Regions from separate parts of the Pseudarthrobacter adonitolis genome, predicted to be linked through region 2. Evidence: riboswitches for the same ligand, from Rfam matches in the RefSeq annotation. Region 2 holds a riboswitch; each other region holds the start of a gene.
What was found. Region 2 has a riboswitch for thiamine pyrophosphate ahead of thiO (glycine oxidase ThiO). Riboswitches for the same ligand answer to the same signal wherever they lie in the genome.

Region 1 (3,114 bases), on a different contig from region 2:
CGGAAAGGGCCGACGTCGGGTGGTCCAGCGGGAGCCCGGCGGCACCTGGCCCGCCGTCTGCGTTCAAACCAGCGCCACCCAAACCAGCGCCACCACCCGCACTCCGCAACCCGACGTCGTCGAGCGCTTCATGGACGCGCCGCCAGATCTCGTCCCGGGGAACGGCGAGGTTTTCGGCGCCGAAGGCGACGTCGTCACCCAGCCGCGAAAGAACCACCTGCGTTTCGGGGTCCTGCTGCATCAGGCCCGAGCGGCCGCGCTGCCCGCGGGGCACCACGCCGTCGATCAGCAGCGAACCGGTCTCGTCGGCGTCGTCCCCTTCATCACCCAGCACCCCCGCGAGCGCATGCAGCAGCGTTGACTTGCCCGCCCCCGACGGGCCCAGCAGCAGCACCCGCTCGCCCGGAGCGATATCAAGGTCGAGCCCGTGGACGGCGGGGGCGGAACGCCCGGCATGCCGCCAGCCCCAGCCACGGGCGGACACCGCGGCGGGGCGCACCCCTGCCGCGGCACCGGCGTCGGAAGCGGTCATTAGTTGAACGCAGGCTCCGAAGCTGCCTTCCGCGATGCGAAGGAGCTCAGCACACCAGTCTTGGCGAGGCCGCGGGTGGCGACCCAGGACAGCGCCCCGGCGATGACCGCACCCGAAAGGGTGCAGAACAGGATGTAGGCGAGCTTGTCACCGGGTTCGTACGCGATGTTCCAGCCCCAGGGCATGAAGGAGTCATTCAGGCCGCAGAAGAGACCCGCCCCGGCACCGGCCAGCAGTGCGGCGATGAGGTTGTACTTCTGGTGCAGGAAGGACTTGAACCGGAAGTTGCCGTACACCAGGAGGAAGAACACCAGCTCGGCGCCGAGGCCCTGAAGGAGCCCGGAGATCAGCACGGTGGCGCCGTACTGGGAGCCCATGATGAGTTCGCCGGTGGCGGCCACGGTTTCGCAGAAGAGCGCCGCGCCGGGCTTGCGGATGATGAGCATGCCCAGCACAGCCGGGATCATCCAACCGCCGGCGATCAAGCCGGTCAGCGGGGGGTAAACCGCGTTCATGGGGGCGGAAACGATTCCGGCGCCCTGGGACCAGGCCCAGAAGATGACGCCGCCGGTGATCGCGATGAGCGCCGCCACCACAATGTCCACTACGCGCCAAGTATTGCCGGTTTTTTTGATTGATGCAGTTGTCATTCGGTCCTCCTGAGGAACAGGAGGGGAAAGTGCCCCGGCGTGCGGCGCTGCCGCCGATACCGGACACTTCGAGAACTCGACTCCCTTGCGCCGGTACTAACCGGATCAGGTTCGAGGGTCTGCGGCTGTCCGCACTCTCAGCGCCCACCTGCGGTTCCCTGGCAATGCCAGTGATGTCCGACGGCGGCGCTCCCCTGTCGTAATAAATCTGCCCTGATGGGCGTGATCCAGTTTACACCGCGGGCGGGGTAGATTGTGGGCCATGACTGCCAACAACCCGACTGTGACTGCGTTCAATCCCGATTCGACGGTGCCCCAGCCGGCGGGGCTGCTTGAGGCCCTGATTGCCCGGGTCGAAGCCGAGATCAACGAGCTGCAGTTTCCGCATTTCAGCAAGGACGACTCCCTCAACCTCGGGCTGCTCCTGGTGGAGCTGGGCAAATCGCGCCGGCTGCCCATCCCGATCGACATCACCAAGGGCGAGCAGGTGCTCTTCCACGTTGCCCTGGACGGCGCCACCCCGGACAACGAGCGCTGGATCCGGGCGAAGCAACGCACCGCCGCCAGGTATGAGATCCCGTCGCTGCTAGTGGGCCTCCGCGGCAGGCTGCACGGCGGCCGGATCGAGGACCACGGCTGGTTCGACGAGTCCACCTACGCCCCGCACGGCGGCTGCTTCCCGGTGTACGTCGCCGGCGTGGGAGCCGTGGCCACGGTGACGGTTTCGGGCCTGCCCCAGCAGCAGGACCACGATCTCGTGGTGGAAGCCCTGCGGGAGATTCTGGAGTCCATGCAGCCGGGTTAGGCTAAAGACAGTCCCGGATCCGCTCACAAGGAGTTCAACGAATGAACCTGTTCATCAAGCTGCTCGGCACTGCAATCAGCCTCGGCGCCGGATTCGTCGGCACCAAGATGGTCAACACCGTATGGGAAAAGTCCACCGGCAGGAAAGCACCCACCGGCAGAGACGAAGACACCCCCACGAGCCTCCGCTCGGCGCTCACCTTCGCGCTCATTTCAGCCTCGGTCAGCACCATCATCCAGGTTCTCGCCAACCGCGGCACGCAGCGGGCCATCGTGCGCTTCGCCAAGTCCCAGGACATCGTCTAAGCCCACCACCAGCAACCGCTGAGTTTTTGTCCAGATAACTGCCTCTAATCGGCCGTGACGCCGTGTTATCTGGACAATAACTCACGTGGGGCGTGCGGCGAGTGACGCTCAGTCCCGGCGGTCGCCGTCGGATGCTTCATCCCGGGCTGACTCGTCCCGGGCGGATTGCGCCGCCTTCTGAACCACGGCTTCAAGTTCATCGGAGCTGAGCAGCTCGCGGTGCAGGTGTTTGGTGCGGTAGCCGGAGCGGCCCACCATATGTGCGGAAACGGGCACCGTCAGCAGCTGGAAAATCCAGGCCCCCAGCAGCACCGGCCACACCCACCAGGTGCGCAGCTGCAGGCCGATCGCTGCCAGGAGCAGAAACAGCCCCAGCACCTGGGGCTTTGTGGCCGCGTGCATGCGGCTCAGCAGGTCAGGGAAGCGCAGCAGGCCGACGGCGGCGGCGAGCGACATGAGGGCACCCACCACAAGGAATATCGCCGACACGGTATCGATGACGTTATCTATCACGCTGGCCTCAGGATTCATTGGCCTGCTCCCGCCGGTCGGCCACGAAGCGCGCGACGGTCACCGAACCGATGAAGCCGACGATGGACAGCGCCACCAGGAGCATGAGGTTGTTGAGGTGCCGGTTGACGGCCATGTCGATGCACAGGGCCGCGCCGAGGATCGCGAGCAGGACGTCGGAGGCCAGCACCCTGTCCAAGAGCGAGGGGCCGCGGGAGATCCTGATGATGGCTCCCGCCGCTGCCAGCGAAAGAATGACTGCCGTGACAGCCAGGACGGTCTGCATCATGCTGCGGCCTCCTGCCGGATTGC
Region 2 (3,114 bases):
CTGCGTTGCCCCGATCACCACCGTGCCGTCCTGCCGGGGAACGATGTAGACGGGCACGCCATGGACCATCCCGCGGACCGTCGAGGTGAGGAGCGGGCGCAGGTGCTGCGGAACAGCCAGTCGAAGAATGTCACCGTAGACGGGCCGTAGCGGCAGGTGCAGTCCAACCGGCAGGCCATCCAGCGACGCCGCCTGCAATCCGTTGGCCACGATGGTCTCCCCGGCCTGGACACTTCCGCCGTGGGCGAGCTTCACGCCGCTGACGCGGCCGTCCTCCCAGAGAAGGGCAGCGGCCCTTTGGTCAACGGCGAATCCCCGGCGGGCACCTGCCACGGCGGTTCCTGCTCCCGGTTCGTGGACGGCCAGGACTTCCTGGAGGCACGCCAACAGTTTCCGTGGATCCACCTGGTGGTCTGCGGGGATGTCCAGGGCGCAGGATATGGCCGGGCTGAGCAGGGATTCCCTCGTCCTGGCCACACGGACAGTCAGGGGTTCCACCACCAGGCCGCTGGCCTGCTGCACGGCCCGAAGGTCCATCAGCGCCCGGCGGTCCGCAGCGTCCGCGCCGATGGCGAGGGTCGGCGTCGTCAGATATCCGGTATCTCCAGCCCCGGCCAGTGCGAGGTCTGCCGCGAACGCAGGCCACAGGCCGGAGGATGCAAGCATCAGCTCAAGGAGGTCTTCCTCCTGGTAATGCAGCTCGCTCACAGGAGCAAGCATGCCAGCGGCTGCCCAGCTGGCGCCGTTCCCGGGCGCGTCATCGATCAGCACCACGGAACGGCCGGATCGCCGAGCCGCCCAGGCTATGGCGTGGCCGATGACTCCGCCGCCGATGACTGCCACGTCGGCGTGCAGGACTGCGGCCGGGCCGGCTGATGCAGTCTCAGGTGGGCTGCTTATTGCAGGGGGCACGTGGTTCCTTCCCTACGCCGGTACTAGCCGGATCAGGTCAAGCGGTCGGCTCTGACGCCCTCTCAGCCCGGCCGCTTTGTGACGGCTGCAACGGGCTCCCGCAGTACCCGCCCAGTTTAGGGGAATTAGGCTGGTTTCCATGAACTCGCAATCCATCGCCGCTGCAGGCACGTCCTCCGCCAGCTCTTCCACCCCCGCATCTTTGACCGGAACAGACCCCGCTGGCGGCATAGGCACCGGCCTCCCGCACAGCGCCAGGCTGTACCTGTGCACCGAAGCGCGCCGGGACCGCGGGGACTTTGGCGAGTTTGTGGACGCGGCTTTTGCCGGCGGCGTCGACATCATCCAGCTCCGCGACAAGGCGATCGAGGCGGCCGAGGAACTGGAGTTGCTGGCCGTGCTTCAGGCAGCGGCCGAACGCCACGGAAAGCTGTGGGCAGTCAATGACCGTGCCGATATCGCGATGCTGTCCGGCGCCCCTGTCTTCCACATCGGGCAGAAGGACCTGCCGGTTGCTTCCGCCCGCACGCTCCTGGGCGGGCGCACAGCCATCGGGCTTTCCACGCACACCGCCGAACAGATCGAAGGCGCCATCCGGCTGTCCGGTGGGCTGACTGCCCAAGGCGGCCTGGACTACTTCTGCGTCGGACCGGTCTGGGCCACTCCCACCAAACCCGGCCGGGCCGCCGTCGGCCTTGACCTGGTGCGGTACGCGGCCGAAGCAGTCCGCGCTGCCGGTGGCACACAAGCCACGCTGCCCTGGTTTGCCATCGGAGGCATCGATCTCGGCAACGTAGAACAGGTGGTGGACGCCGGTGCCGGCAGGATTGTTGTGGTGCGTGCCATTACCGAAGCCTCCGATCCCGCAGCGGCCGCCGCGGCACTCCTGGCGGCCCTGGACGCGGGCGCATCCTGACAATCCCCGCGTGGCGGGCGGCGGGCGTGCACGATCCGTGGAAATCGGGCTAACCTGACTTTCGTGTCACATCATCGGTTGGCCCCCAATGTCCACGAGCAGACCAACGACCTCGCGGCGGCGCTGAGCGCCCTGCGGACCGAGCTGGAACTGCCGGGACCCTACCCGGCGGAGGCGGTCCGGGACGCGGAGGCGGCAGTGGCCGCACACGAGTTGCCGGGCGCTGACCTGACGGACGTGGACTTCCTCACCATCGATCCGGCATCATCCACTGACCTGGACCAGGCGCTGTTCATCGAGCGCGCGGGCACTGGCTACCGGGTGCTTTACGCCATCGCTGATGTGCCGTCCTTTGTCCGCCCCGGCGGCGGACTGGACGCAGAGACCCGCCGCCGCGGCCAGACGTTCTACGCCCCTGACGGCCGTATCCCGCTGCACCCGGAGGTCATCAGCGAAGGGGCCGGCAGCCTCCTCGCCGGGCAGCTGTGTTCCGCATATGTCTGGGAGTTCGGGCTGAACGACGCCGCGAAAGTCTCCAAGGTGGCTGTCCGAAGGGCCACCATCCGCAGCCGCGCCAAGCTGAGCTACAAGGGAGTCCAGGCCGAGCTCGACGCCGGAACAGCCGGTCCCGTCCTGCAGCTCCTGAAGGAAGTGGGCCTCAAGCGCGTCGAGCTGGAGCGCCGCCGCGGCGGTGCCAGCCTAAACATGCCTGAGCAGGAAATCGTCCAACTGCCCGACGGCGGCTACCGGATTGCCGCGGCGCCGCAGCTTCCGGTGGAGGACTGGAACGCCCAGATCTCCCTGATGACGGGAATGGCGGCGGCAAACCTGATGTTGGCAGGAAAAGTGGGCATCCTGCGCACCATGCCCGCCCCGGACGAGCGCTCCCTGCGTCACTTCCGCCTCCAGTCCGAGGCGTTGGGCAAGCCGTGGGACGGCAAAATCAGCTACGGCGAATACCTCCGCAGCCTTGATCCGACAGAGCCCCGGCAACTGGCCATCCTGCACTCCGCCGGCATGCTGTTCCGCGGCGCCAGCTACACGGCGTTCGACGGCACAGTGCCGGACGACGCCATCCAGTCCGCCATCGGCGCCGCCTATGCCCACACCACAGCACCGCTCCGGCGTCTTATCGACCGCTTTGTCCTGGTGATCTGCGAAGCCCTGAGCAACGGCAAGCCGGTACCGGACTGGGCGCGGGAAGCCCTGCCGTCCCTGCCGGAGATCATGGCCGGATCCGACCAGCTGGCATCGCGGATGGAACGCATGGCCCTGGACACCGTGGA
Region 3 (3,114 bases), on a different contig from region 2:
AAGCGCTCCGGCCGGCCTCGTCAGCCATGGCGACGGCGTCGCGGGTGGCCTGTGCGAAGTCCTCGTCAGCATAGGCCCGCAGCCAGTCGGCGTAAGGGTGCGCTGCAGGGGCACCGGCAGCCAGGAACTCCGCGTGGAGGGTCTGTCCCACGTCGGCGTACAACCAGAAGCACGGCAGCACCGCCGCCACGAGGACCGCGTAGCTTCCGGATGCCGAGGCCGCCAGCAGGTGGTCCACGTAGGACTTGGTGACAGGTCCAAGGGCGGATTCCACTGCTCTGGTGCTCAGCCACGTGCGGTGCAGTTCGGATTCGACCTCAAGGCATTGCTGGGCCGACTTTGCCCAGAACAGCTGCGCGGCTTCCGTGGGCGCCAGCGCACTGGCCCGGGCAAGGACACGCGAATAGCCGTTGAGATAGATGGCGTCCTGAGCGAGGTAATAGGCGAACTGTTCCTCAGCCAACGTGCCGGCCCCCAGGTCGCGAATGAAATCCAGCCCATAGATGGCCTCAAGATCCGGCTCCGACGCCCGACGCAGCGTGTGTGCAAATTCGCCGACTGCCGGAACCCGCTGCATGTGGTGGAAGTGGTTGATTGGGCCGTTGCCTCCGCCCACCTCCAGCTGGGCAGAGGTCTGCAGCGCACCAACCAGCCATGGCTTAACCTTCCGCAGTGCGGCCTCCCAGTCCCCCAGCCTTGCCTGAGCCGTAGCCATGGCCGACGACAGCGAGCAGCCGGTGCCGTGGCTGTTGCGGGTGGGAATCCTGTCCCCGCTCACTTCCACCACCTCCTGGGTGAGCAGCCCAGTGGTGTTGACCAGGGCATCCGGGCACGCACCGCCGTCGAGATGGCCGCCCTTGACCAGGACGGTGGCACCGGTCGCGGCGGACAATTGCTCCCCTTGCCCGAGCGCATCAAGCCAGTCCCGCGCCTGCGGCTCCCCCACCAGGATGGCCAATTCGGCCAGGTTGGGGGTGATCAGGTCCGCGAGCGGGAGCAGCCCCCTCAGGGCCGCCTCGGCAGACTCCTGCAGCAGCCGGTCTCCGCTCGTGGCCACCATCACCGGATCAAGAACGACGACGGCGGGACGCACCTTTTCCAGCCAGTCCCGGACCACGCCAATCACCGCAGCGTCGCCCAACATGCCGATCTTGACCGCGTCGATGGTGATGTCGTCGCTGATGGCATCGAGCTGCTGGCGCAGGAAGGACGCCGGCGGGACGTGAACCGCCTGGACCCCCTGTGTGTTTTGGACCGTCAGGGCGGTGATGGCCGCCATCCCGTAGCCGCCAAGCGCCGCAATGCTTTTGAGGTCGGCCTGGACGCCTGCGCCACCTGACGGGTCCGATCCGGCAATGGACAGCACCCGCGGAACGTCACGCAGCACCTTGACCGCAGAAGAGCGGCCTGGTGCGGGCCGGAGCCCAGCGGGGGTTGCCGTAGTCAGGGGTGTTGCAGGAGGAAGGACAGAAGTTGAAGCCAAAGGAGGACATCCCTTCGCCGGTGCTAACCGGACAGGTTCAACGGGTGTGGATCTCAGCCGGCTCTCTGCGCGGCACCCCGTGTCAGTCACCAGCCTAGCGTTCCTCAGGACTTAACGCCGGACGCCCGGACGCAGCCTGTGATTCACAGACACGTCCGGGCGCCGTTGTAGTGGCTTGCCCTACTGTTTGGTCAGAGCTCCGAGGCCGGAACCCCTACGCCCAGGATGATGGGCGCGTTGGTGGCCGCCGGCTTGTCAGCCACGGGAGCCTTGACGGACTCCGGGGCCTTGGCGGCGTGGGTGTGTCCGGCGGCAGCCGCCGGAGCGGCTGCGTGATGCTCCACGGACGTGGCGTTGGCTGCGCCCTGGGCACGGCTGGCACTCCGGTTCCGACGGGGTCGGCGGGCGGGGGGCTGCTTGGTGTGGTCGGAGTAGTCCTTCTCCGCCACAGCGGGCTGCTGATGACGGACAGGTTCGGCCGGCTGGCTTTCAGTTGCCCGGGCTGCCGCCGGCGTGCTTTCCGCTACAGGGGCCGGCTCGCCAAGGTGGGCGAAGGCCTCTGCGAGGCGGTCAAGTGTCAGGGCAGGTGCGTGCGGCTGGTCCTCGTGGTGCTGCACGAACGGCAGCACCACCTGCTCGCCGCCAAACGTCAGTACAGCGGCCGGGCGGCCGTTGGAGTCCGTCTCGGACCGCTCAGCCGGAGCCGGCACCGGCGCAGCGGGAGTCTGGCCCGCGGCAGCTGATGCGTGAGCCACTTCGTCGTCGTGCATGTGCGCAGCGTGGGCTGCGGCCGCAATGTTCGCAAGCGCTGCCCGCGTGGCCTCAGCCTTGGCATGGCGTTCGGCATCACTGGGTTCCGGGTGGACCGTATGGATCTGCATCGGAGCTGCCGGCGCCGTTTCCAGCGGCTGGCCGCCCCGTCCGCGGCGGCGCTTCCGGTCAGTGCGGCCACCCGGCTGGCTGTCCGGGCGCTGGCTGTCCGTGCGCTGGCTGTCCGTGCGCTGGCTGTCCGTGCGCTGGCTGTCCGGGCGGTGATCCGCACGCTGCACGTGGTGCTCTGCGGCTACGGTGTTGGCGCGGCGGTGCTCCACGGGGTCGTCGTGGGTGACGATTCCGCGGCCTGCACAGGTTTCACACTGCTCCCCGAAGACTTCCAGGAGCCCGGTGCCCATGCGCTTGCGCGTCATCTGCACAAGGCCCAGCGAGGTCACTTCGGCCACCTGGTGCTTTGTCCGGTCGCGGCCTAAGCACTCCACCATGCGGCGCAGGACCAGGTCGCGGTTGGATTCGAGGACCATGTCGATGAAGTCGATAACGATGATGCCGCCGATGTCGCGGAGCCGGAGCTGCCGGACCACTTCTTCAGCTGCCTCGAGGTTGTTCTTGGTGACGGTCTCCTCGAGGTTGCCGCCGCTGCCGGTGAACTTGCCGGTGTTGACGTCCACCACGGTCATGGCTTCGGTGCGGTCGATGACCAGCGAACCGCCCGAGGGCAGGAAGACCTTGCGTTCCAGGGCCTTGTGGATCTGCTCATCGATCCGCCACGCAGCGAAGATGTCCTGGTCCTTGGTCCACTTTTCCAGGCGGCCCACGAGGTCCGGGGCAACGTAGGTGACGTAGGCCTCGATGGT

Region 1: another riboswitch for thiamine pyrophosphate. It lies ahead of ACZYZ4_RS17785 (ECF transporter S component); the one in region 2 lies ahead of thiO (glycine oxidase ThiO).
Region 3: another riboswitch for thiamine pyrophosphate. It lies ahead of thiD (bifunctional hydroxymethylpyrimidine kinase/phosphomethylpyrimidine kinase); the one in region 2 lies ahead of thiO (glycine oxidase ThiO).

What each region holds. Positions count from the first base shown of each region.
Region 1 covers NZ_JBVAYW010000027.1:20,026-23,139, forward strand. Annotated here, with positions in the region: gene ACZYZ4_RS17780 (ABC transporter ATP-binding protein) at 1-532, opposite strand, end outside; gene ACZYZ4_RS17785 (ECF transporter S component) at 532-1,182, opposite strand; TPP riboswitch at 1,247-1,388, opposite strand; gene ACZYZ4_RS17790 (heme-degrading domain-containing protein) at 1,445-1,987, shown strand; gene ACZYZ4_RS17795 (DUF4235 domain-containing protein) at 2,029-2,292, shown strand; gene mnhG (monovalent cation/H(+) antiporter subunit G) at 2,401-2,823, opposite strand; gene ACZYZ4_RS17805 (MrpF/PhaF family protein) at 2,813-3,091, opposite strand; gene ACZYZ4_RS17810 (Na+/H+ antiporter subunit E) at 3,088-3,114, opposite strand, start outside.
Region 2 covers NZ_JBVAYW010000001.1:408,313-411,426, reverse strand. Annotated here, with positions in the region: gene thiO (glycine oxidase ThiO) at 1-912, opposite strand, end outside; TPP riboswitch at 904-1,024, opposite strand; gene thiE (thiamine phosphate synthase) at 1,052-1,828, shown strand; gene ACZYZ4_RS02055 (RNB domain-containing ribonuclease) at 1,892-3,114, shown strand, end outside.
Region 3 covers NZ_JBVAYW010000002.1:397,949-401,062, forward strand. Annotated here, with positions in the region: gene thiD (bifunctional hydroxymethylpyrimidine kinase/phosphomethylpyrimidine kinase) at 1-1,483, opposite strand, end outside; TPP riboswitch at 1,476-1,573, opposite strand; gene ACZYZ4_RS04465 (Rne/Rng family ribonuclease) at 1,675-3,114, opposite strand, start outside.